Regions from separate parts of the Cupriavidus sp. C1SS-2L genome, predicted to be linked through region 2. Evidence: predicted binding sites of a transcription regulator. Region 2 holds the regulator's gene; each other region holds the start of a gene.
The links. Region 2 encodes FNR, which switches genes on or off when oxygen is low (the NO sensors DNR and NnrR bind a similar motif). Its sites were predicted from a motif close to TTGATNNNNATCAA; they were not measured.
Positions count from the first base shown of each region.

Region 1 (5,174 bases), 1.4 Mb from region 2:
GCGCGTGCGCATCGACCTACCGCGCGCCTGACGCGGCGAGCTGGACGTAGCGCGAGCCGCGCTGTCCCTGCGTGAAATCGAGCGTGAAGTCGCCGACGTCCACGCGCGCCTGCAGTGCGCGTCGCAGTTCCGCCGTGCCACCGCGCCACGTGCCGAGTGCGCGCACCAGCCACGCCGCGCCGATATACCCGGCGATGGTTGCCGGCGAGGGCGGCTCGTCGAGGTATTGCTTCATGCGCGCCACGTGCTCCTTGACCACGCGCAGCGTCGCGGCCTGCGGGCCCGGCGCGACCTGCGTCAGCACGATGCCACCTGCGTAGCCGGCGCCGAGCACTTCGCGCGCCACTGTCGGACTGACCGCCGACAATCCGACCAGGAATCCGTACCAGCCCTGCGCGGCCAGCGCGCGGCCCAGGCTCGCGTATGCAAGCGTGTCGCCCACCACGAAGACGGCGCCCGGCCGTTGGGCCGCGATGCTGCGGGCAGCGGCATCCGCGTTACCGTCCAGCGGCACCGCGCGGGCACCCATCGCGGACTCCTGCCGGGCCAGCCACGATGCGCCGTTGCCGGCGGCAATCGACGCGAATTCCTTCGAGACCGCCAACGCCACGCGCGTCAGCCCATAGTCGCGTAGCTGCCTGACCGCGGCGTCGAGTTCGGCCTGGTAGTCCGCGCGCGTGAACCAGACGTTTTCGGCGTTCAGCGCCAGGCCCGAGAGCGGCGCAACGATCTGCACCCCGCGCCGGTGCAGTTCCGACGAGCCCGCAAGCGCCGGCAGCAATTGGTCTCCGGGGCCGAACAACAGTTCGGCATGCTCGCCGTCCACCAGCGACAGCGCCTGGGCGAGCGCCGCGCGCGGATTGGCATCGGCGTCGCGCACGACATGCTGGATCCGCACCGGGCCCCCGCCGGCGTTGGCCGTATCGAACATGACCTTGGCCCCCGCCAGGTAGTCGCGCGCAAGATCGGCCTGCGCGCCGCTGCGATCCAGCAGATGGCCGACGACGACCGTGCGGCGGGCCGGCGACTGGGCCAGCGCGAGCGGCGCGGCGGCCAGGCCCCCGAGGGCCAAGATCAGTTGGCGGCGCTGCGCGGAGGCCGGCAGCTTGTCGGCGCGCAGCGGCGGGTACGGCGGATGGTGAAGGATCGAGGGCATTGGAACGGTTTTCTGGCGGCCCGGCCGGCGGCCGCCGGAGGTGCGGGGGGCAGCGTATCCGGCACGCATGACAAAAATGTGACGAAATACCCCCGCTGACGAGGGGCTGCGCGCATGCCATGGCTGCCGCGCTTGATGCGCGTCAATTCCCCATTGGCCTAGGGGCTCTAGCATGGGCCGTCAAACTCCCCGGTAAGTCCGCCCCCATGAATTCCCCCGCAACATCATCCCCGGCGCTCGACCGCCGTGCCCTGTCCGACTTCCGTGCGCTGGCTGGCCGCATCGATGGGAACGGCCCGCGCTACACCTCGTATCCCACGGCGGACCGCTTCCACAACAAACTCGGCGAGGCCGGCTACCACGCTTCGCTGGCGGACTGCCGCGCCGCCGCGCCCGCGCCGTTGTCGCTGTATCTGCACATCCCGTTCTGCGAGAACATCTGTTACTACTGCGGCTGCAACAAGGTCATCACGCGCGATCACGGCCGCAGCGCCAAGTACGTCCACTATCTGGCCAAGGAAATGGCCCTGGCGGCTGCGCACATTGGCGGGCGTCGCCAGGTGCTGCAGTCACACTGGGGCGGCGGCACGCCGACTTTCTTGAACCCGGAAGAGATGCGGCGCGTGATGGTGTCGCTGCACGAGCATTTCGACCTGCCGGCCGAGGGCGAGCACTCGATCGAGATCGATCCGCGCCGCGTCGACCACGCGCGCATGGCGCTGCTGGCCGAGCTGGGATTCAACCGCGTGAGCCTCGGCGTGCAGGATTTCGATCCAGAAGTGCAGCAGGCCATCCACCGCGTGCAGCCGTTCGAGGAAACCCGCGCCGTCGTGGATGCCGCGCGTGAGCTCGGATTCCGCTCGGTGAGCCTGGACCTGATCTATGGTCTGCCGCACCAGACCACGGCGCGCTTCAATGCCACGGTGGAACAGGTGCTGACGCTGCGGCCCGACCGGCTCTCGGTCTACAGCTACGCGCACTTGCCTCACGTCTTCAAGCCACAACGGCGTATCGATGAGAATGCGCTGCCGAGCGCAGGCGAGAAGCTCGACATCCTCGTCTCGACGATCGAACGCCTGACCGCCGCCGGTTATGTCTACATCGGCATGGACCACTTTGCGCTGCCCGATGACGACCTCGCCGTAGCGCAACGCGAAGGCCGGCTGCAGCGCAATTTCCAGGGCTATTCCACGCATGCGGGCTACGACCAGCTCGGCTTCGGCATTTCCGCGATCGGCGCCGTGGCGGGCCGCTACGTGCAGAACGCGCGCACGCTCGACGAATACTATGCGTCGCTCGATGCCGGCCATCTGCCAGTGATGCGTGGCTTCGCGATGAATCAGGATGACCACCTGCGACGCGAGATCATCGGCGCGCTGATGTGCAACGGGGTACTCGACATCACGCAGATCGAGGCACGCCATGGCATCGATTTCGCGCACGCCTTCGCAGCCGAACTCGCGGATCTCGACCGCCTCGCCGAAGATGGTCTGGTGCGTCGCGATCCGCGCCGGATCGAGGTGACCTTGCTTGGCCGCTTGCTGGTTCGCCGCGTGGCCATGGTGTTCGACCGCTACCTGCGCGAAGACGCCGCACGACCGCCTGCCGTGCAACCGGCCGCCAACGACGGCGCGCAGCCTGTCCGGTTCGTACCGAAGTATTCCCGTGTAGTCTGAGGCCGAGGCGCAACGACGCCAGAACGACGGACGAAAAAAAGCCCGCGAACATGTCGCGGGCTTTTCTGTATCCGAAGCCGGAATTACTTGGCGGCGTTGGCCATGTAGTCGGCCGCTGCAATTACGTCGGCGTCCGCGCCGGCATAACCACCCTTCGGCGGCATTACACCCTTGCCCTTCAGCGCGAAGTTGTGGACGGCATCCATGCCTTCCTTCAGGCGCGGCGCCCAGGCGGCCTTGTCGCCGAACTTCGGTGCGCCGGCAACGCCAGCGGCGTGGCAGGCTGCGCAAACCTGGTCATAGACCTTCTTGCCCACGTCGGCGGACGCAGCAACGGGTGCGGCAGCCGGGGCCGGCGCGGCTGCGGCGGGAGCCGGTGCTGCCGCAGGAGCCGGAGCAGCGGCGGCTGCCGGGGCAGCAGCGCCAGCGTCAGACGCCGCGGCGGTGGCCGGAGCCGCGGCAGCAGGCGCAGCAGGCTCGGGGAACTTGGCGCCGCCAGCGTCGGCCATGTAGACCACGGCACGGCCCAATTCATAGTCGCTATAGTCGTCCGGCGTCGTGCCGGCGCGCGGCTGCATGGCGCCCTTGCCGTTCAGGACGGACTTGAGCAGGCCGTCGAAGCCCTGGCCGATGCGCGGGGCCCAGTCGCCGGCATTGCTGTACTTCGGCGCACCCGCCGCGCCAGTGGCGTGGCAAGCGGCGCAGACTTCCTTGTAGACCTGTTCACCGGTCTTGTAGACCCGCGGTGCGTTGGCGTCCTTGATCTCGAGCGAAGCGACCGGCTTGATGCGGTCATTGATGGCTTCCGCCGTAGTGACCGACCCGGCACCTTCCTTGGAGCCATGGCCGACAAAATTGACCAGCAGGATGATCACGATGATCGGAACCAGGAAGGCAGCGATCACTACCGCGATCAGCTGCTTCGGCGTTTTGATGGGAGACTCGTGTTCGTCGTGTTGGTGTTGGACGTCGCTCATACAGAACTCTCAGTTTTGCAGGAAACTTCAGCCGCTCACGCTCGGCTTGATTTATCGGGCCCTTGGTGGATGGGTCCTCTGATTGCGTGGTTGTTCAGTACTGTCCCCCGTCTACGACCGCAGCGCGCTGCGTTATAACGGAAATAGCTCGCGATTATAGCCCCAAAGGCCTCATGGCTGGGCCAAAAGAGACGGTTCCGAGACGTCCGGTGACCTCCCCGGATTCCCGCGCATGGACGCGTCACGACAAACGCGGTATCCTATGCGACTTCTCTGCGGCGGCATTCACTCGTCGCACTGGTTGCACAGTCGTGGCAGTGCCTGCCACGCGTGCCAGACCGCTCTCCGCGCGCCCGTAGCTCAATGGATAGAGTACTGCCCTCCGAAGGCAGGGGTTGCTGGTTCGATCCCAGCCGGGCGCGCCAAATTTCCAAGGTGGATTCAGACAGTAACGTCGCGCACAGGCCCAATGCGCCTATGCCTGGTGATCGGCCGCGCATGCGACATTGCATTGGTCGGCTTGGGCAAGCGGCAGCCCGCCCATTCGCTGCCCTTTCAAGTATCGAGAGGAGCAATCCGGCGCCTGTGGAGTGTATGGCGGAGGCTGTGCAAGCGCTTCCGTCGGAAGCCTGTGCTTTCGGTGGACAGATGATTGCTATGGCGAGCCCCCGAAAGCATGCGAGGGCCCTCCGTGGTCAATACCGCTGCTGCTCGTTCCGACCCTTGATATTGCCCGCGACACCGCCGGCCACCGCGCCGATGGCCGCGCCGGTCCAGCCGCTGCCGCCGGCGATGGCGGCTATGCCGGCACCCGCTGCGGCGCCGATCGCCGCTCCGGACATCGTCCCTTGCTGCTCCGGCGACATGCCCGTGCATGCGGTAATGCTACCCAGCACCAGCGCCGCGCCGATCCATTGAAGTCGTGTCATCGCCTAACCCCTAGCCCTACTTGTTGGCCTGCAGTCCAGGTACCACCATCTCGAACCAGATGGTCTCGATCACCGGCCGCTGCAGGCGGTCGGGGTGGGCGGCGTACCAGCGGTCCAGCCCCACGCGGACCGAATCGAGCGTTTGTCCTTTCAGGCCTCTGGCCAGGCGCGGCACGATGGTCTGCGTGTCGGGCGGAGCCTTGCCGGCGTGATAGGCGATGTCGACCTGCACGACGTTGGCAATGCCCACGAGGTAAGCCTTCTTCATCTGCTCCGAAGACTCGGTCCACTGTTTGCCCGTTACCAGCGGAACCTCGTCGGCCCGGGCCATTCCCGATGCCACGGCCAGCGTCATGCACGCCGCGGCGGTCAATGCCTGCAGTTTTTGCCTGGTAGTCATTGCACACTCCTGTGCGGGCCGGTATGCGGACCGCCC
Region 1 covers NZ_CP172708.1:3,652,962-3,658,135, reverse strand. Annotated here, with positions in the region: gene ACIGJG_RS17065 (sensor histidine kinase) at 1-31, shown strand, start outside; gene ACIGJG_RS17060 (ABC transporter substrate-binding protein) at 17-1,156, opposite strand; gene hemN (oxygen-independent coproporphyrinogen III oxidase) at 1,363-2,832, shown strand; gene ACIGJG_RS17050 (c-type cytochrome) at 2,916-3,809, opposite strand; tRNA gene ACIGJG_RS17045 (tRNA-Arg) at 4,159-4,234, shown strand; gene ACIGJG_RS17040 (YMGG-like glycine zipper-containing protein) at 4,505-4,738, opposite strand; gene ACIGJG_RS17035 (hypothetical protein) at 4,755-5,138, opposite strand.
Region 1: hemN (oxygen-independent coproporphyrinogen III oxidase) is a predicted target of FNR. The motif match lies at 1,289-1,302, and genes of this name have one in related genera.

Region 2 (5,174 bases):
CGCAAGATCTATCCGCGCTCGGTGACGGGGGCGTTCTCCAACTGGCGGGTCTGGATGGTTCTCCTGACCCAGCTCATCTACTACGGCACGCCCTGGCTGCAATGGAATGGCAGACAGGCCGTGCTGTTCGACCTTGGCGCGCGCAAGTTCTACATCTTTGGACTGGTGCTCTGGCCGCAGGACGTCATCTACCTGGCCGTCCTGCTGGTGATCTCCGCGCTATCGCTGTTCCTCTTCACTGCGCTTGCCGGGCGGCTCTTCTGTGGCTACGCATGTCCGCAGACGGTCTACACCGAGATATTCATGTGGATCGAGCGGCATGTCGAAGGCGATCGCTTCGCTCGGATCCGGCTCGATGGCGATCCGTGGAGCGTGCGCAAGTTCCGGCTCAAGGCCACGAAGCACTTCCTGTGGGTGGTGGTCGCGCTGTGGACAGGATTCACGTTCATCGGCTACTTCGCGCCGATCCGCGACCTTGGCAGTCAGGTGCTTGCCTTCTCGCTAGGGCCGTGGCAGGCATTCTGGATGCTCTTTTACGCGTTCGCCACGTGGGGCAACGCTGGCTTCATGCGCGAACAGGTCTGCAAGTACATGTGCCCGTATGCGCGGTTCCAGAGCGTGATGGTCGATCGCGATACCTATGTGGTGACGTACGACGTCGGTCGCGGCGAGCCGCGCGGCAGCCGGTCGCGCAAGGTGGACCACCATCAGGCGGGACTCGGGGACTGCGTCAATTGCAGCATCTGCGTGCAGGTGTGCCCGACGGGCATCGATATCCGCGACGGACTGCAGTACGAGTGCATCGGCTGCGGCGCCTGCATCGATGCGTGCAACCAGGTCATGGACAAGATGGATTACCCGCGCGGGCTGATCCGCTACACGTCCGAAAACGCGATGCGCAAGGCGCTGTCCGCAGCGGTTGCGCGCAAGCGTCTGGTGCGTCCGCGGGTCATCATCTACTCGGTCATCTGGCTGGTACTGGTGGCGGGCTTCGCAGCCTCGCTTGCGCTGCGCACGCCGTTGAAGGTCGACATCATTCGCGATCGTGGTGCGCTGGGCCGGGAAGTGGATGGACGCTGGATCGAGAACGTTTATCGCTTGCAGCTCATCAACACGACTGAGGCGCCTATGCGTATCAGCGTGCGTGCTGAAAGCGATGACCTGAAGAACCTGACCGTCGAATACGATCCGGATGCGCAGGCCCTGGCGCCGACCTCGAACAAGCTGGTGCCGATCCGGATCCGCGTGCCGATCGATGATGCCGCGCAGGGTACGCACAAGATCAGCGTGACAGTGACCAGCGAAGGTACGGGGCAGGGTAGTGCGCAAATCAGGCAATCTACCAGTTTCATCGTGCCGCGCAATTTGTAAAGCTAAAGGCGGTTGCAGCGCATCGGCGCTGTGCCGCACCAACCGCGAGCGCCCGGACAAGGCGCAGACGAAGGGGGCAAGACGATGCAAGAGGGCAATCCGTGGTGGAAGGAGCCGTGGCCGTGGCTGCTGATGAGCGGCCCGTTGCTGGCGATGGTGGCTTGCGGCGTAACGATCTGGCTGGCTTCCGCGAATCCCGACCGGCCTGTGGTCGAAGGTGTCGCACGCCATGGTCTGGTGGTCGAAAAGGTAGGGGCTTCCTCGGGTGGTGCCAAGGCGCCCCAAGCGAGGCAGCCATGAGGCTGCGCTGGCTGATGTGGGTACTGTGGCCAGCGTTCCTGATGGCCGGCGTAGCGACGGCGACGGTGTTTTCCGTGGTCGATCCCGGTGACCTGAATTTCTTCGGCCAGCCCATCGAGGCTTCACGCGAGGCCGTCTACACGATCGGATTCCTGCTCGCGTGGGTCTTCTGCGCGTTGTCCAGCGGCTTGACGCTGTACACGATGCCGACGAAGCTCAGCGAAACGGACGAACTGGAGTAAAAGGGAGGGCGGCCGCCTTGCCACGCAAGGCGGCCGTCTGCTTCAGCAGGAACGGCTGTAGACCTGCTTGATGCCTGCCATGTCGACGAGTTTCACATGGCGCTGGCGAATCTGGATCAGGCCGGCTTCGGCAAAGCGCGAGAAAAGGCGGCTGACGGTTTCGAGTTTAAGCCCGAGATAGCTGCCGATTTCTTCGCGGCTCATGCGCATGACGAACTCGGTCGAAGAATAGCCACGCGCGGAGAGTCGTTCGGACAGGTTGATCAGGAACGCGGCAAGGCGTTCTTCGGCGCGCATGGAGCCCAGCGTGACGAGCATGAGTTGGTCATTCGAGATTTCCTTGCCCATCAGGCGAAGGAACTGCTGCTGCAGCGATGGCAGGTCCATCGAAAGCGACTGCAGGTCGGACAGGCGCACAACGCAGACTTCGGTATCTTCGAGTGCGGTTGCGTCCGACGCGTGCTGCATTTCGCCGAGGCCGTCGAGGCCGACCACCTCGCCGGGCAGATGGAATCCGGTGATTTGCGAGCGGCCGTCTTCCGTGGTCACATGCGTTTTCAAGGTGCCGAAGCGGATCGCATAGACCGCGGTCAACGGATCGCCCATGCGGTACAGGGTCTCGCCCTTGTGGACGCGAACGCGTTCCTGCACCAGAGTGTCCATCTTCTGCAGGTCTTGCTGGTTCATGCCCACCGGCAGGCACAGTTGCCCCATGCCGCAAGTGGAGCAACGGGGCGACATCTCGGTGACGGGAATGGATGTTAGCAATTGGAACCTGCGAGTAATGAGCGGCGAGGGCGCAATGTATGCATTTTAACGCGCGATGTGATGCGGTAGGGAGTTGCAGTTGACATTTGGTGTGCTTCTCAGTGTTTTCATGCTAGCCCTGCTGGGTGGCTTTCACTGCGCTGCCATGTGCGGCGGCGTTGCGCTGGCTGTCGAGCAGCGTGCCGGGGACGTACCGGTTGCCATGGTGCGCCGGCGGCAGGACTGGGTCGTGGAATTGCTCGTCATGCACCTCGGGCGGATTTCCACCTACATGGTGCTTGGCGCGTTGCTCGGCGGGGTGGGTGCGACGGCCTGGCGGCAGGACTATCTGCCGGTGCAGCGCTGGCTGTTCGGGGCGGGCAGCGCCATGCTGCTCTTGTCCGGTTGGAGGCTCCTGCGTGGCGAGGCGTTTTCCATCGTCTGGCTGGAACAGCTTGCGGCGCGGGCCAGCAGGGCCATTGCTGCGGGCATGGCGCGTCCTGGTCGGAAGCCGCCGGTTGGCGTAGTGCGGCGCGGTGGCCTGATCCGGCGCTATGGAACAGGTCTGGCGTGGGGCCTGGTTCCCTGTGGCATGGTCTATGGTGCACTGGCGCTCGCGCTGCTGGCCGGAAATGCGCCGTCCGGGGCGCTGGTGATGGGCGCATTTGGCCTTGGCACGCTGCCGAATCTTCTGGCGCTGTCCAGTTTTTCGGGACTCCTGCGGGCCTGGTCGCGCCGGAGACGGGTCAGGATGGGAGCCGGGGTAGCAGTCATGGCGTTTGGGGCGATGGGTATCACCCGTGCGGTGTTATTGCCACATTCGCTGGCCGAGCATGGCTTCTGCCTGGTGTTCTAAGGCCCGGGGCGACGCGCTGTCGCCGCGTAGTGGTTGCAGGCGTGGGCGGGAATGCCATACAATCCTCTGCATTGCGGTATCGCGCGGCGTGTTTTCCGAGCGGCGCCTGGCAGCCCTTCCAAAAAAAGGGGCGCGCCCAGGGTTTCGGGCAATGAGCTGACATTTCGGCGCCGAACCCTTCCGCAGTCCATCCGGTTCAAAAGATCTGGTTTCAAAAGTCCGGCTGGCACTGCGACCGTGGTGCGGTCATTGCTGGCCCTGCTCCCGATATCCGTTTATTTTCTTGCGGCCTAGGCGGACGTTCGCCGGAAGCCATGTCCGTCCATTTGGGCGCGTGCAAGAGGTTCGTGCACTGGTACTTGCCGGTGACCGGATGATCTCCTGCCGGATCGACCCGGCAAATCGATGCAAAAAGAAGGTGCACGACCTTGAGGCGAAAGCGCTTCCAGGTTTGCTGCGCGACGAGATGGTGGTGGCATTCGCACCGCTGAATCCACAATGTCCAGGGCTCCGGGTTCGTCCGGGAGCAGGTGCAAAGACAGGCTGCACACCCACATGAATACCCAAGAGGCGAAAATCGTCCTCGAGACCGCGCTGATCTGTGCGCAGGAACCCCTGCGCGTAGGCGATCTGCGCCGGCTGTTCGCCGAAGATGTCGGTGCGGATACCATCCGGGTCCTGCTCGATGAACTGCGCCAGGACTGGCGCCAGCGCGGGGTCGAGCTGGTGGCGCTGGCCAGTGGCTGGCGCTTCCAGAGCCGCCCCGAGATGCGCGAGTACCTGGACCGGCTCAATCCTGAGAAGCCACCCAAGTATTCGCGGGCCGTCATGGAAACGCTGGCGATCATTGCGTACCGACAGCCGGTGACGCGCGGCGATATCGAGGAAATCCGTGGCGTGACGGTCAGCACGGAAGTGATCAAGAAGCTGGAAGACCGTAGCTGGATCGAAGTGATCGGCCACCGCGATGTGCCCGGCCGGCCGGCGCTGTATGCAACGACCAAGGCGTTCCTGGACGATCTCGGGCTGCGCACGCTCGATGAGCTGCCTCCTCTCGAAGACGCCCAGGCGCAGGCCCAGGCGACGCTGCTTGACCAGCAGGCAATAGATTTTGAAGAGCTGGCCACGGCGCAGCCGGTGGTCGGCGACGAAGAGGCCTTCCCCGAATCGGGGGCAACGCCGCCGGCAGGCGAGGTGGCTGAAGTCGCCGAAGCCGCACCGGTTGCCGATGAGTCGCCGGCCGAGGCGGCCGACGCTGTCGCACAAGCCTCCGCCGATGCCATGCACGTGGCAGACCTCGCGTCTGCCGTTTCCGAGGCAAACGGCTTCCATGCCGAAGACGCGCCGGGCGATCAGGACGGCGGCAATCCATCCGGCGACGACGACGCTGCGCCGCCGCACGCGAACGAGCACGATGAGCGCGTGCCCAACTGAACAATATGCAACATCCGATAGTGAATACTTTGTCTGACTCCGCTGAACAAGACACCCGGGCCGCCGGGGCACCGGCCGCCGATGGCGCTGCAGAATCCGGATCAGGCTCCGATGGCGCGCCGCGCAGGAAAGGGCTGAGGCGCGGCTTGCGCAACCTGGTGGCTTCGCGCCGGCAGGCTGCGCAGGATCGCGACGACCGCGGCGAGGAGACGGAATCTTCGGCA
Region 2 covers NZ_CP172708.1:2,266,813-2,271,986, reverse strand. Annotated here, with positions in the region: gene ccoG (cytochrome c oxidase accessory protein CcoG) at 1-1,371, shown strand, start outside; gene ACIGJG_RS10515 (FixH family protein) at 1,456-1,671, shown strand; gene ACIGJG_RS10510 (hypothetical protein) at 1,668-1,913, shown strand; gene fnr (fumarate/nitrate reduction transcriptional regulator Fnr) at 1,956-2,681, opposite strand; gene ACIGJG_RS10500 (sulfite exporter TauE/SafE family protein) at 2,761-3,516, shown strand; gene scpB (SMC-Scp complex subunit ScpB) at 4,072-4,950, shown strand; gene rluB (23S rRNA pseudouridine(2605) synthase RluB) at 4,956-5,174, shown strand, end outside.

Region 3 (5,174 bases), 300 kb from region 2:
CCGAAGCGCGTCCGGATCGCCGCACCGGTGCCGCGAACCACTGCGTCGTGCATCACATCGACGAGCGTTTGCGCCGCGCCGGCCGGCAAGGCCTGTTCGGGCGCCGCGCTGGCAAACTGAGCGAGTACCTTGCCGTCGTGGTCCTCGATACGAGTCACCATGCGCGGCTCTAGATAAACGCCGCGGTTCGCGATCGTGCTGTACGCCGAGACCATTTCCTTGAGCGTGACCGGACTTGTTCCGAGTGCGAGCGACGGTACCGCTTCCAATGCGCTGTCGCGCACGCCCATCGCACGCGCGAGCCGCGCGACCTTCTCGGGCCCCTCCTTCAGCATGAGCTGGGCGGTAACGCGGTTGCGCGAGTACACCAGCGCGTCGCGCAGCGACATCGGTTGGTCGGTCGGCGGTTCGGCGTCGGTAGGCCGCCAGGTCACCTGCCCGGCCGTTGGGATGGCAACGTTCCGGTCCCAAAGCGTGTCGCTCGGGCGTGCACCGTCCGCGAACGCCGCCCCGTAGACAAACGGCTTGAAGGTTGAACCCGGCTGGCGCCGGGCCTGCAGCACGTGATCGAACGGCGTGTCGCTGAAATCGCGGCTGCCCACCCATGCCTTGATATCGCCGCTACGCGGATCGATCGCGACAAAGCCTGCCTGCACCTGCGCCTTGCTGCGGCAAAGGGCGCGTACGAAGGCCGGGTTCGTCCCGAGCTTCCTGAGCACGGCCGGGTCCGATTCGCCAGCATCGCGTGCCGCGCGATACTCGGAGGTTTGGCGCATGAACGTCCGGAACGGCTCGTTGCCTGGCCTGCAACCCGTGTATTCGTTCCATGCCCCGTTCGCGACCCATTGCAACTGGTTTGCCTGCCAGGCCATGGCCTGCACCGCCATGGCCTGCAGGCGCGAGTCCAGGGTCGTGTGCACCACGAGACCGTCAGCGTAGAGGTTGTAGCCGTTGCGATCCGCCCACGCGCTCAGCCACCGGCGCAGCTGCGCGGAAAAATGCGGTGCCGCGCTTCGTGACGCGGTCTGCAACTGGAAATTGACATTGAGCGTTTGCCGGCTCAGCCACGAGTAGGCACTGGGCTTTAGCGTCCCATACTTGTTCATCTGCCCGAGCACCGTGTTCCGCCGCTGCAAGGCACGCTCGGGATTGAGCACGGGGTTGTAGGTGCTGTTGGCCTTCAGCATGCCGACGAGTGTCGCGCTTTCGAGTATGTCGAGTTGGCGGGCTGTCTTGCCAAAGTAGGTACGCGCCGCCATTTCCACGCCGTAGGCGTTGTACAGGAAGGGCACATTGTTCAGGTATGTCTCAAGGATCTGCGCCTTGCTGTATACCGTTTCGATCTTGAGCGCCGTGATCGCTTCCCTGAGTTTGCGCGCAAGCGTCGGTGCGCGGCCGATTTCGTCGGGATAAAGGTTGCGCGCCAGTTGCTGCGTGATGGTCGAACCGCCCTGTCGATCACCGGAGAACGTATGCAGCGCGGCTGACGCGATCCGCAACCAGTCGATGCCGTGGTGCTCGTAGAAGCGGCGGTCTTCGGTGGCGATCAATGCATCCACCATGTATGGCGAGATCTGCCCGAGCGGCACCCATTCGCGATTGACTGGCTTGAACTCGTCAATGACCTTGCCATCGGCCGACACGATCAGCGCGGGACGATCGATGCGCGCCTTGCGGATGTCGCCGATGCTCGGGGTGAAAGGCACAAGTGCGATCGCGTAAAGCAGGAACAGCGCCGGCACAGTGGCGAGGGCCAGGAGGATGCCGCGCCGCGTCGGATGCCGAAGGCGGCGCATCGCGCCCCCCAGCGCGCGACTGGCTAACGCGATGCCGGCTCTGGCCAGCGGGCGGATGTGGACGAGCCCCCGCGCGCAATACTCACGAAACAACGATACATAGCGGCGATTCACGGGGACGGGGCGCGTTGCGGAAAGAGCGCGATCGTACCAAAGGGACAGGACACGTCGTCTGCCCGATCAGGCTGGGGATGCACCGATTAACAGACGATTACAAATGTTTCGAATGCGCAAAGACCACAGTGCTTTTGGCTGAGACGCCTTGCACTGCCGTTTTGCCGCCAGATATTGAGTCAGCAATGTGACACCCACCGCGAACAATGACGCGAAATCTCGCACGGTCTTTCCAGAATCAGGAACAATCGCCGGGTGGTGCGTTGGCACGCGTCTGACCACTATGCGTGAACCGTTCTATTGATCTGGATCAGTTCCAATTGGTGGCCGACGACTATCGTGTGCACACGGGCTGCGCGAACCCGAGCAGCGGATCCGATCACCAATTTGACGAGCTTCCCAGGAGGGAACCATGGCCGACCCACTCGCCGTCTGGCATACCGACCATATCCATTTCGCCAGCCTGCTCAACCTGCTGGAACAGCAGGTCACTGCCTTTCACCGGGGAGAGGAGCCGAACTACGGCTTGATGGGCACGATCGTCTACTACATGCGGAACTACGGCGATCTGTTGCACCACCCGCGTGAGGATGTTGCCTATGCCCTGCTCGTCGAGCGCGATCCAGGCATGCAGATCATCCTCAGCCGGCTGCTGCAGGAGCATCGCGTGATTGCCACGGTGGGCGAAGAACTGCTCAACCGCCTGCGCGAAGCCGAAAGCGAGATCGTTACGTCGCGAGCCGCGTTGGAAGCTGCTGCAGCCATGTACCTTGTCTACTATCGCAACCACCTTTCGACCGAAGAAGGACTGGTTATGCCGCGTGCGGCTCAGTTATTGACCGAAGCGGATTGGGCAGAGATCGCAGCCGCCGATTCGGCCATTGCCGATCCGCTGTTTGGCGCCAGGGTGCAGGAGCGCTTCGCGACCTTGCGCAAACAGATCGACGGGGAAGCGAAGGCATATATGCACTGACATACATGCACTGCCCCTGGAGGTAGCAGAGGAGCGTCAATCCATCGGCCCGAATGGGCATCCGGCAACAATCCTGACTGGACCGGTCGACGAACGCGCAATGATGCGCGAACATTGCCGACAATAAACGCCCCAGATACAGGAGATGCCATGCCCCTCACGCGGTGGAAGCGCAATACCTCGCGCATCCTCGGATCGTCAGCCCTCGTCCTGGTTGCCGCCTCGGCAGCACCCTTTCCCGCTTTCGCGGCGGATACCGTCCACCACGACGCCTTCTACTGGCTTGGCGAGATCAACAAGGCATCGGCCGTCATCAACACCGACGAAGGCCTGCTGGACAAGTCACTGGCACCGAAAGTTGCCGGGGGCATTGCCACCGTGCTCGCGAACGGCGACAAGCCCGGCGGCAAACGCCCGTCGACCGTCATTACGTTCGAGCCGCTGATGATCCAGGCCGCAGGCCAGGAAGTCACGCTGCTGCACGCCGGCCGCTCCAGCCAGGACATGCTGGCCACGGTCCGCGCGGCGATGCTGCGCGAGAAGGTCCTGGCACTGGCCGACCAGCTCAACAAGACCTCCGCCACGATCGTCGGACTGGCCAGGCAGCATGCCGGCACCGTCGTGCCCAACTACACCAACGGCGTAGCCGCGCAGCCGAACAGCTACGGGCATTACCTGCTCGGCATTACCGCCGGGCTCGACCGCGATGCCGAGCGGCTGCGCGAAGCCTATCGCCGCATCGACCGCTCGCCGATGGGCACGACTGTGCTCAATGGCACCGGCTGGCCGCTGAACCGTACGCGGATGGCGAGCTACCTTGGTTTCTCCGCGCTCGTCGACAACGCTTATGACGCGTCGCAGATCAGCGCCGTGGACCTGCCGGTCGAGGTGGCGTCGATCGTAACCAGCATCGGCCTGCACGCCGGCAGCTTCATCGAAGATGTGATGACGCAGTATGCCCAGCCGCGTCCGTGGATTCTCCTGCGCGAAGGCGGCGGCAATACCTATGTATCGAGCGCGATGCCGCAGAAGCAAAACCCCGGACTGCTGAATTCCACGCGGGAGCGCGCGTCGACCGCACTGACGCTGGCGATGGGGCCGGTGATGCGGGCCCACAACCTGCCGCCGGGCATGTCGGACGCCAAGGATGCCGTCGTCAACGGCGAGATGGTCGATAGCGCGATCCGCGTACTGCAGGGCTGGGACAAGATCATGCAAGCGCTCGTCATCGATCCGAAGCGGGCATTGGAGGAGCTGGACAGCGACTGGACTGCATCGCAGGAACTGGCCGATGAACTGATGCGCAAGTACAAGCTGCCGTTCCGCGTCGGCCATCATTTCGCGTCGGAGCTGGTCGAGTACGCGAAGGCGCATGACATCCGCCCGAGCGCATTTCCCTACGCCGAGGCGCGGCGCATCTATGCCGAGTCGGTACGCAGCTACAGCAGCACCACGGATTTCCCGATGAGCGAGGCCGAATTCCGTGCGGCGCTGGATCCGGTGGCGATCGTCAACCACCGTGTCACGAGCGGCGGCCCTCAGCCCGCAGAGATGGCGCGCATGCTGAAAGAGGAGGACCAGAAAATCGCGCAACAGGAGGCCTGGATCAAGGCAACGCGCGGTTCTATCGATGCGTCATTGGCCAGGCTCGATCGGGACTTCAGCAAACTGTTGAAGTAAGGTGTGGCGGCCTCGGCAGTAAGGCCCTGGGCCGCCCTCTTCCCCGCTCATTTCCTTATGGCTCCTGCATCGTTACCCCGTGGCTGGCAAAGATGCGGGCCAGTTCGCCCTTGCGCCGCACCGCGTCGAGCGCGTTTTCCAGCGATTCAGCCAAGGCCTTGTCCCCAGCCTTGATGGCCATGCCGATGGCCCATCCGCGCGGCGGCAACAGCGGTGAACTGATGTCCGCCGTGGCGAAGCGCGTGGCCGACTGACCCGCGGCTTTCAGCGCGCTCTCGTACTGCGCGCGGGTCACCACGACTGCAGCGATCTCACCAGAAAAAAGCGCGCGCAAGGCGTCCTCGCCTTCGGGGTAGATCTTCACCTTGTCGCGCAAGGCGCCGCCGGCGCCCGACAGCAAGGCGCTGGCGCCGCCCGAACCGGCGGCGGCACCGGTAGGCTGGCCGGCCAGGTCTTCGAGGCCACGAACGTCCGGCACGCGCTGGCGGTCGCGCACCAGCACGAAAGTCTCGCGGTAGTACGGCGCAAAGATCAGGGCCTGTTCGTTGGCGCGCATGAAGGTGCGGTCGACCGGCACGTGCAGCATTACGTCCGCCGGCCCGTAGCCGAGG
Region 3 covers NZ_CP172708.1:1,967,789-1,972,962, forward strand. Annotated here, with positions in the region: gene ACIGJG_RS09160 (penicillin-binding protein 1A) at 1-1,796, opposite strand, end outside; gene ACIGJG_RS09165 (hemerythrin domain-containing protein) at 2,323-2,883, shown strand; gene ACIGJG_RS09170 (argininosuccinate lyase) at 3,034-4,563, shown strand; gene ACIGJG_RS09175 (substrate-binding periplasmic protein) at 4,619-5,174, opposite strand, start outside.
Region 3: ACIGJG_RS09165 (hemerythrin domain-containing protein) is a predicted target of FNR. The motif match lies at 2,211-2,224, and genes of this name have one in related genera.

Region 4 (5,174 bases), on a different replicon from region 2:
TTGACTCTTGACCACCGCATCGCCTTACTCTCTGGTTTTCAGCACTGCGATCAGGTCCAGCCGTCGCAGCCGCTGCTGGACAAGCAGTGCCGCCACGGCCGCGGCGCCGATGGCCGGCAGCAATGCCTGGGCCAGTGTTTGCCTGCTCAGGTGGAGCGGGATGCGGAAGGCTTCGCGGTCGAACATGGGGACGAGCAAGGCGCACAAGCCATAGCCCAACGCAATGCCGACCGGCAAGGACAAGACCGTCAGAAAGAGCTGCTCGCCGAGCAGAATCCCCGCAACCTCTTGCTGGGAAAATCCGAGTACCCGCAGACTTGCCAGTTCATTCCCGCGCTCGGACAGCGCAATGCGAAAGTTGTTGTAGACGACCCCAGCCACGATCACCGTGGCGAACGCCGCCAGCACCAGACTGAAGACGACGAACGTCCGATCAAGCGTTCTGCGGATGCTGGCGATTACAGCGGAGCGTATGATCACGGAACTCACGACCGGCAGGCCCTTGAGCCTTTGGTACAGCAATTGTGCCTTGTCGGCGTCGACACGGAGGTACGCCCCACTGATTGCCGGCGCTTCGCCCAGCAAGCGGGACGATGCCTTGTGGTCCATGTAGGCAGCGGCGCCCAGCAGGTCATCGACGACATCCGCTACCCGCATGACCAGACTGTTGCGGCGGCCCTCGAGCACTTCAACTTCAACACGCTCGCCCACCGATAAGCCCAGCTCCGCTGCCAGTCTTGCCGAGAGTACAAGCCCGTCCGAAGCAACTGGATGACGTCCGGAGGTGTAGCCCGCAATCTCATGTAACTCGCCCCTGGCTTCCAGACCTGTGATCTCGGTGCGTTTGGAGCGATTAGCGTGGCGCAACCATACCGGCACAACCCGAAATGGCTCGACTCGCAGGACGCCCGGCATCTGGGCCAAGTCATGGACGACCCGCAGGGGGCGCGGCTCGTTGAAGATCAACGTCACGTCTTCATGCTGAACGCGGCCGAACTGGAGGTTGAGAATGGTGTTGACGCCGTCGAGTCCGAACCGTCCGACGATGGTCAACCCCACGGCCAGCGCGATGGCGGTAATGGACATCAAGGCCTTGCCCGGCCTACGAGCCAGATTGCGCAAAATTAGCCGCAGGGGAATGGGCAGCACCGCCAGGAGGCCTGCACGGTCGAGAAAGCTCGCCCGGAAGCCGAGCGGTAACTCAGGGCGCATCGCTTCAACTGGCGACAAGCGCCCTGCGCGCAGGGCGGCCGATGCACTGCCCACGGAGGCCGCACACACACTCGCCATGACAGCGCCGACCACGATCCCGGGGGAGACCTCGGCGTTCAGCGCGGGGAAGTGGAAATACTGGCGGTATAGGTCGACCAGCAGTTTCTCCAGATACAGCCCGCCAGGCACGCCGAGCAGCACCCCAAGCAATACCGTCGCCAGGCCAAAATACACATACTGGAGAGCCACGGTCCCGGTGCTGTAGCCAAACGCCTTCAGCAAACCAACCTCTGCCCGCTGCAAGGTCACGAGGCGACTCAGCAACGTATACAGCAGGAAAGCCGCCACCGCCAGGAATAGGGCTGGGACGTAGTTGGCGATCACGCGGATCTCGTCGAGTTCATCGCTAAGAAATCGATTCGACTGTTGCAGCGTTCGTTCATACGCTCCGAGGCAGCCGTAACGGAGAAGTATCCGGTCCAGCCTTGTGACGACCTCCTGGGGGCGGGCCTCGGCGTCAAGCAGGATGGCCAGATCATTGAAGCCCCCCTCCATATCGAAGGCGGATTCCATTTCGGCGTGCCCCATCCACATGACGCCGAACCGGCGATTGTCCGGAAACACCATGCCCTGCCCTACCTCATAAACGTACTCGGGTGACATTCCGAGGCCAGTGATCGTCAACCGGCGGGCATGACCATTGAGTATGGCTGTCACGTGCCCCCCGACATCCAGTCCATTGGCATCTGCGAAGGCGACACTAAGGACGACTTCGTCGTCACGGGATGAGTCTGGAAGTCGGCCTCGTGAAACCCATAGCCCATTGATGCCGACCTTGCCAGCGGCTGGCAGGGAGATGAGGCGAAGCGTGGCCGGCTCACGGGTGCCCGGTACATCCGCAGTAACGTCATGGACGATGCGCATGAGGACTTCCCGCACGCCCGGGATAGCGCGAATGGGTCTTTCGAGGGAAACCGGCGCACGTTTCACATTGGCAAACACGTCGGCAAAGCGCTGCATCTCGTAGTAACGGTCTTTGGAAGATGCAAGAGAGCGCCATGCCCCATTCATCGCGACCAGCACGGCTATGCCGCATGCGACGACCAGCGCCGCGGCAGTAACCTGGGCGCGAAGCCGCCACAACTCACGCGATAGCATGGTTAAGCGCGCGGCTACCATCGCAGCTCCGATGGAGTTGCTCGCGTCGCGTGCTGCTCAATTTCTGTGATGCGACCACTGCTGATGTGTAGCACGCGGTCAGCCATTGCAGCTATGGCTGTGTTATGCGTGATAACGGCAGTGATTGCACCCTGCTCCGTATTCACGCGCTGAAGAACCTCAAGTACAAGCCTCCCCGTGCTGTAGTCCAGCGCTCCGGTTGGCTCGTCACAAAGAAGAATGTCCGGCTGCTTGACGACGGCACGGGCAATGGCGATGCGCTGCTGTTCTCCGCCGGAGAGTTGCGCTGGAAAGTGGTCCTTGCGCGCCGATAGCCCTACCAACTCAAGGGCATCGAGCGGATTCATGGGGTGCTCGGCGATATCGGCCACCAGTGCGACGTTTTCCAGGGCCGTCAAGCTCGGGATCAGATTGTAGAACTGAAATACAAAACCAACGTGCTCGCGGCGGTAGACGGTAAGACCGGCCTCATTGGCGTTTGCCAGGTCATGGTCCCGGTATTGGATGGTCCCGGACGTCGGGCGGTCCAGTCCGCCCAGTATATGCAGCAACGTCGATTTTCCGCTTCCCGATGCTCCCAATAGGACGACAAACTCCCGGTCATAAAGGTCGAGGTCCACACCGTTCAGCGCGTGGACGATCACCTCGCCGGTTCGATACGTCTTATAGACGCCGCGCACGCGAAAGAGCGGGCTGCGATCGTTGGACATAGCAGAACTGACCTCATTACCGGAGGTCATGCATTCCCAGTCTTTAGCTACTGGTAGTGCCAGCCTTCACCAAAATGACGGGGCACGGGGCGTGAGCAATGACGCGGCCCGCTACGGAACCAACAATTGCATCCAGGAATGCGCCACGGCCGTGAGTGCCCATCACAATCGCTGCTGCATTGACCGAACGTGCTAACGCGACAATGCGCTCTGGTGCAAAACCCGTCAGCGCGTGCTGTTCGAACGGAACACCCGCTGCGCTCAGGATCTCAGCGGCAGACCGCAACGTCCGGCCACTCTCGTCCGAGTGCCATGCTGCAAGGTCAGCGGCGCTGATGTAGGACTTCACCTCCCCCGACACGTCGGGCATGCAGTGGACGAGGTGTACGAGCAATGGCCCCTTCAGTAATTTCCCGGCAGCCAAACATTGCGCCGCTGCATCGCTGTACGTTGACCCATCGGCCGCAAGTACAATGGATTGCATCACATACTCCTTGGATGACGAAGACCGCGACGATCAAATGTTGCGCCGCACAGCATTGCGAAAAGCGACGGATTACAAGCCTCGGCGGTTACCTTCTACCGCACTGCCCATGTTAATAAGGTAGGTGATGAAGCATTCACGGATTTGGGCTGGATCAAGGATTAAGCTGCATGCGTTGTAGAACGGCCGACCTTGCCTCGTCGGACGGTCGACGGGATGCTCACATTCCAGCGCGCACCTTAAAGCACTTTAGAGATTGCGACTTAGTCCGACTGCTATTCCGACGCCAACTGCTCCGATTAGGGCAAGCATTCCGAATCCCACAACCGATATCAGACGCCACCCCCTGATCACGCAAGCGCAGTAGTCGCCCCGGGAGGCCACGCGTGCGATACTTGAATGAAGATTGGGGCGTTGATGCGGGCGTTCGAGCAGGAGGATCCCACGAGAATAGTCTGAGGATCCGTCACCGTCTTCGGACAGTAGAGCATCGGTGCTACAAGAAGCAGCAGAAGGAAAGCGGGATTTTATTCAGGCTGACCGCGGCGCTGTACGCCAGCAAGGCCGGAGCAATTTCCCCGACTATCCGGTGCCGAAGATGGCGAAGTCACCCGTGATCGAAACCCATCTCGTGCCCAGCACGGTCGAGCCCGGCAGCGTCGGCGAAATGATGGTGTAACGGGCTTCTCTCCTGGCACGTCAGCCGCCAGCGAACCGGCCGCTGCCGCGGACTCAGCGCACCATCGCTACAACCCCATTGCCCGGCTAAAGAACGCTTTCACATCGGCCTCTGACTTCTTCCCCTGCTCGGGACTGGCACCGGCTGAGACGCCTCGGCTAATGCAGCGCTTGTACTCGGCATCCATCGCTTGGACGCTGGGGTTATTTCTCGCCGCCCGGCAGACGGTAATACCTGTCGTGCCGCGGATCACGGACGATCTACAGCAATATCCGCAAGGCGGTTCACTTCTTGGTATCGACCAACCTGAGTGAGATCGCCTCACTGATGAGGCCCTGCAGGAAGTGTGTACGATGCCGGACCACCCTTGGCGTCAACGATTCACCGAGATGGCGAACGCATGGATCGGTAATCTCGCCGACTCGCCTGCGTTGCACAAGCAATGGGTCGCCTTGCGCGAGGATCTCCTCGCGCATCCTGCATTCAACCGCGCGTTACGCACCCTGGTCGACGAGCTGTTCGCAACAACTAAGACGGACGCCTTTGATGTGGGGTGACGACGCGACGCCTTTCCCTCGCAGTGCTGCGAGGGCTTGTGCTTGCAAAGAACGAACTCTTGTTATCGAGGTCGCGAACCGGAAGTCGACGTCGCGGCCGCATCGATGCCAGCTCGGGTCGCTTCGATCAGGAGGATGATCAGTAGCGTGACCATGGTCAGCACGAAAACCGCATAGCCGATGCTGCCGCCTTCGATGGCGAACAGGCTCGGTGAGTAGCTTGGGCTGGTGCAGATCATGGTACCGGCAGCCATGCCCGTGTAATGCATGCCGCAAACCGCAAGACCCATGGCCATGGCCGCTGCGAACTGCTTACCGGCGGTTTTGACGGTCGTGGCTAGCCATAGTGCTAT
Region 4 covers NZ_CP172709.1:1,166,952-1,172,125, reverse strand. Annotated here, with positions in the region: gene ACIGJG_RS23030 (ABC transporter permease) at 25-2,391, opposite strand; gene ACIGJG_RS23025 (ABC transporter ATP-binding protein) at 2,385-3,101, opposite strand; gene ACIGJG_RS23020 (universal stress protein) at 3,145-3,585, opposite strand; gene ACIGJG_RS23015 (hypothetical protein) at 4,079-4,264, shown strand; gene ACIGJG_RS23010 (hypothetical protein) at 4,600-4,821, shown strand; gene ACIGJG_RS23005 (MHYT domain-containing protein) at 4,884-5,174, opposite strand, start outside.
Region 4: ACIGJG_RS23020 (universal stress protein) is a predicted target of FNR. The motif match lies at 3,730-3,743, and genes of this name have one in related genera.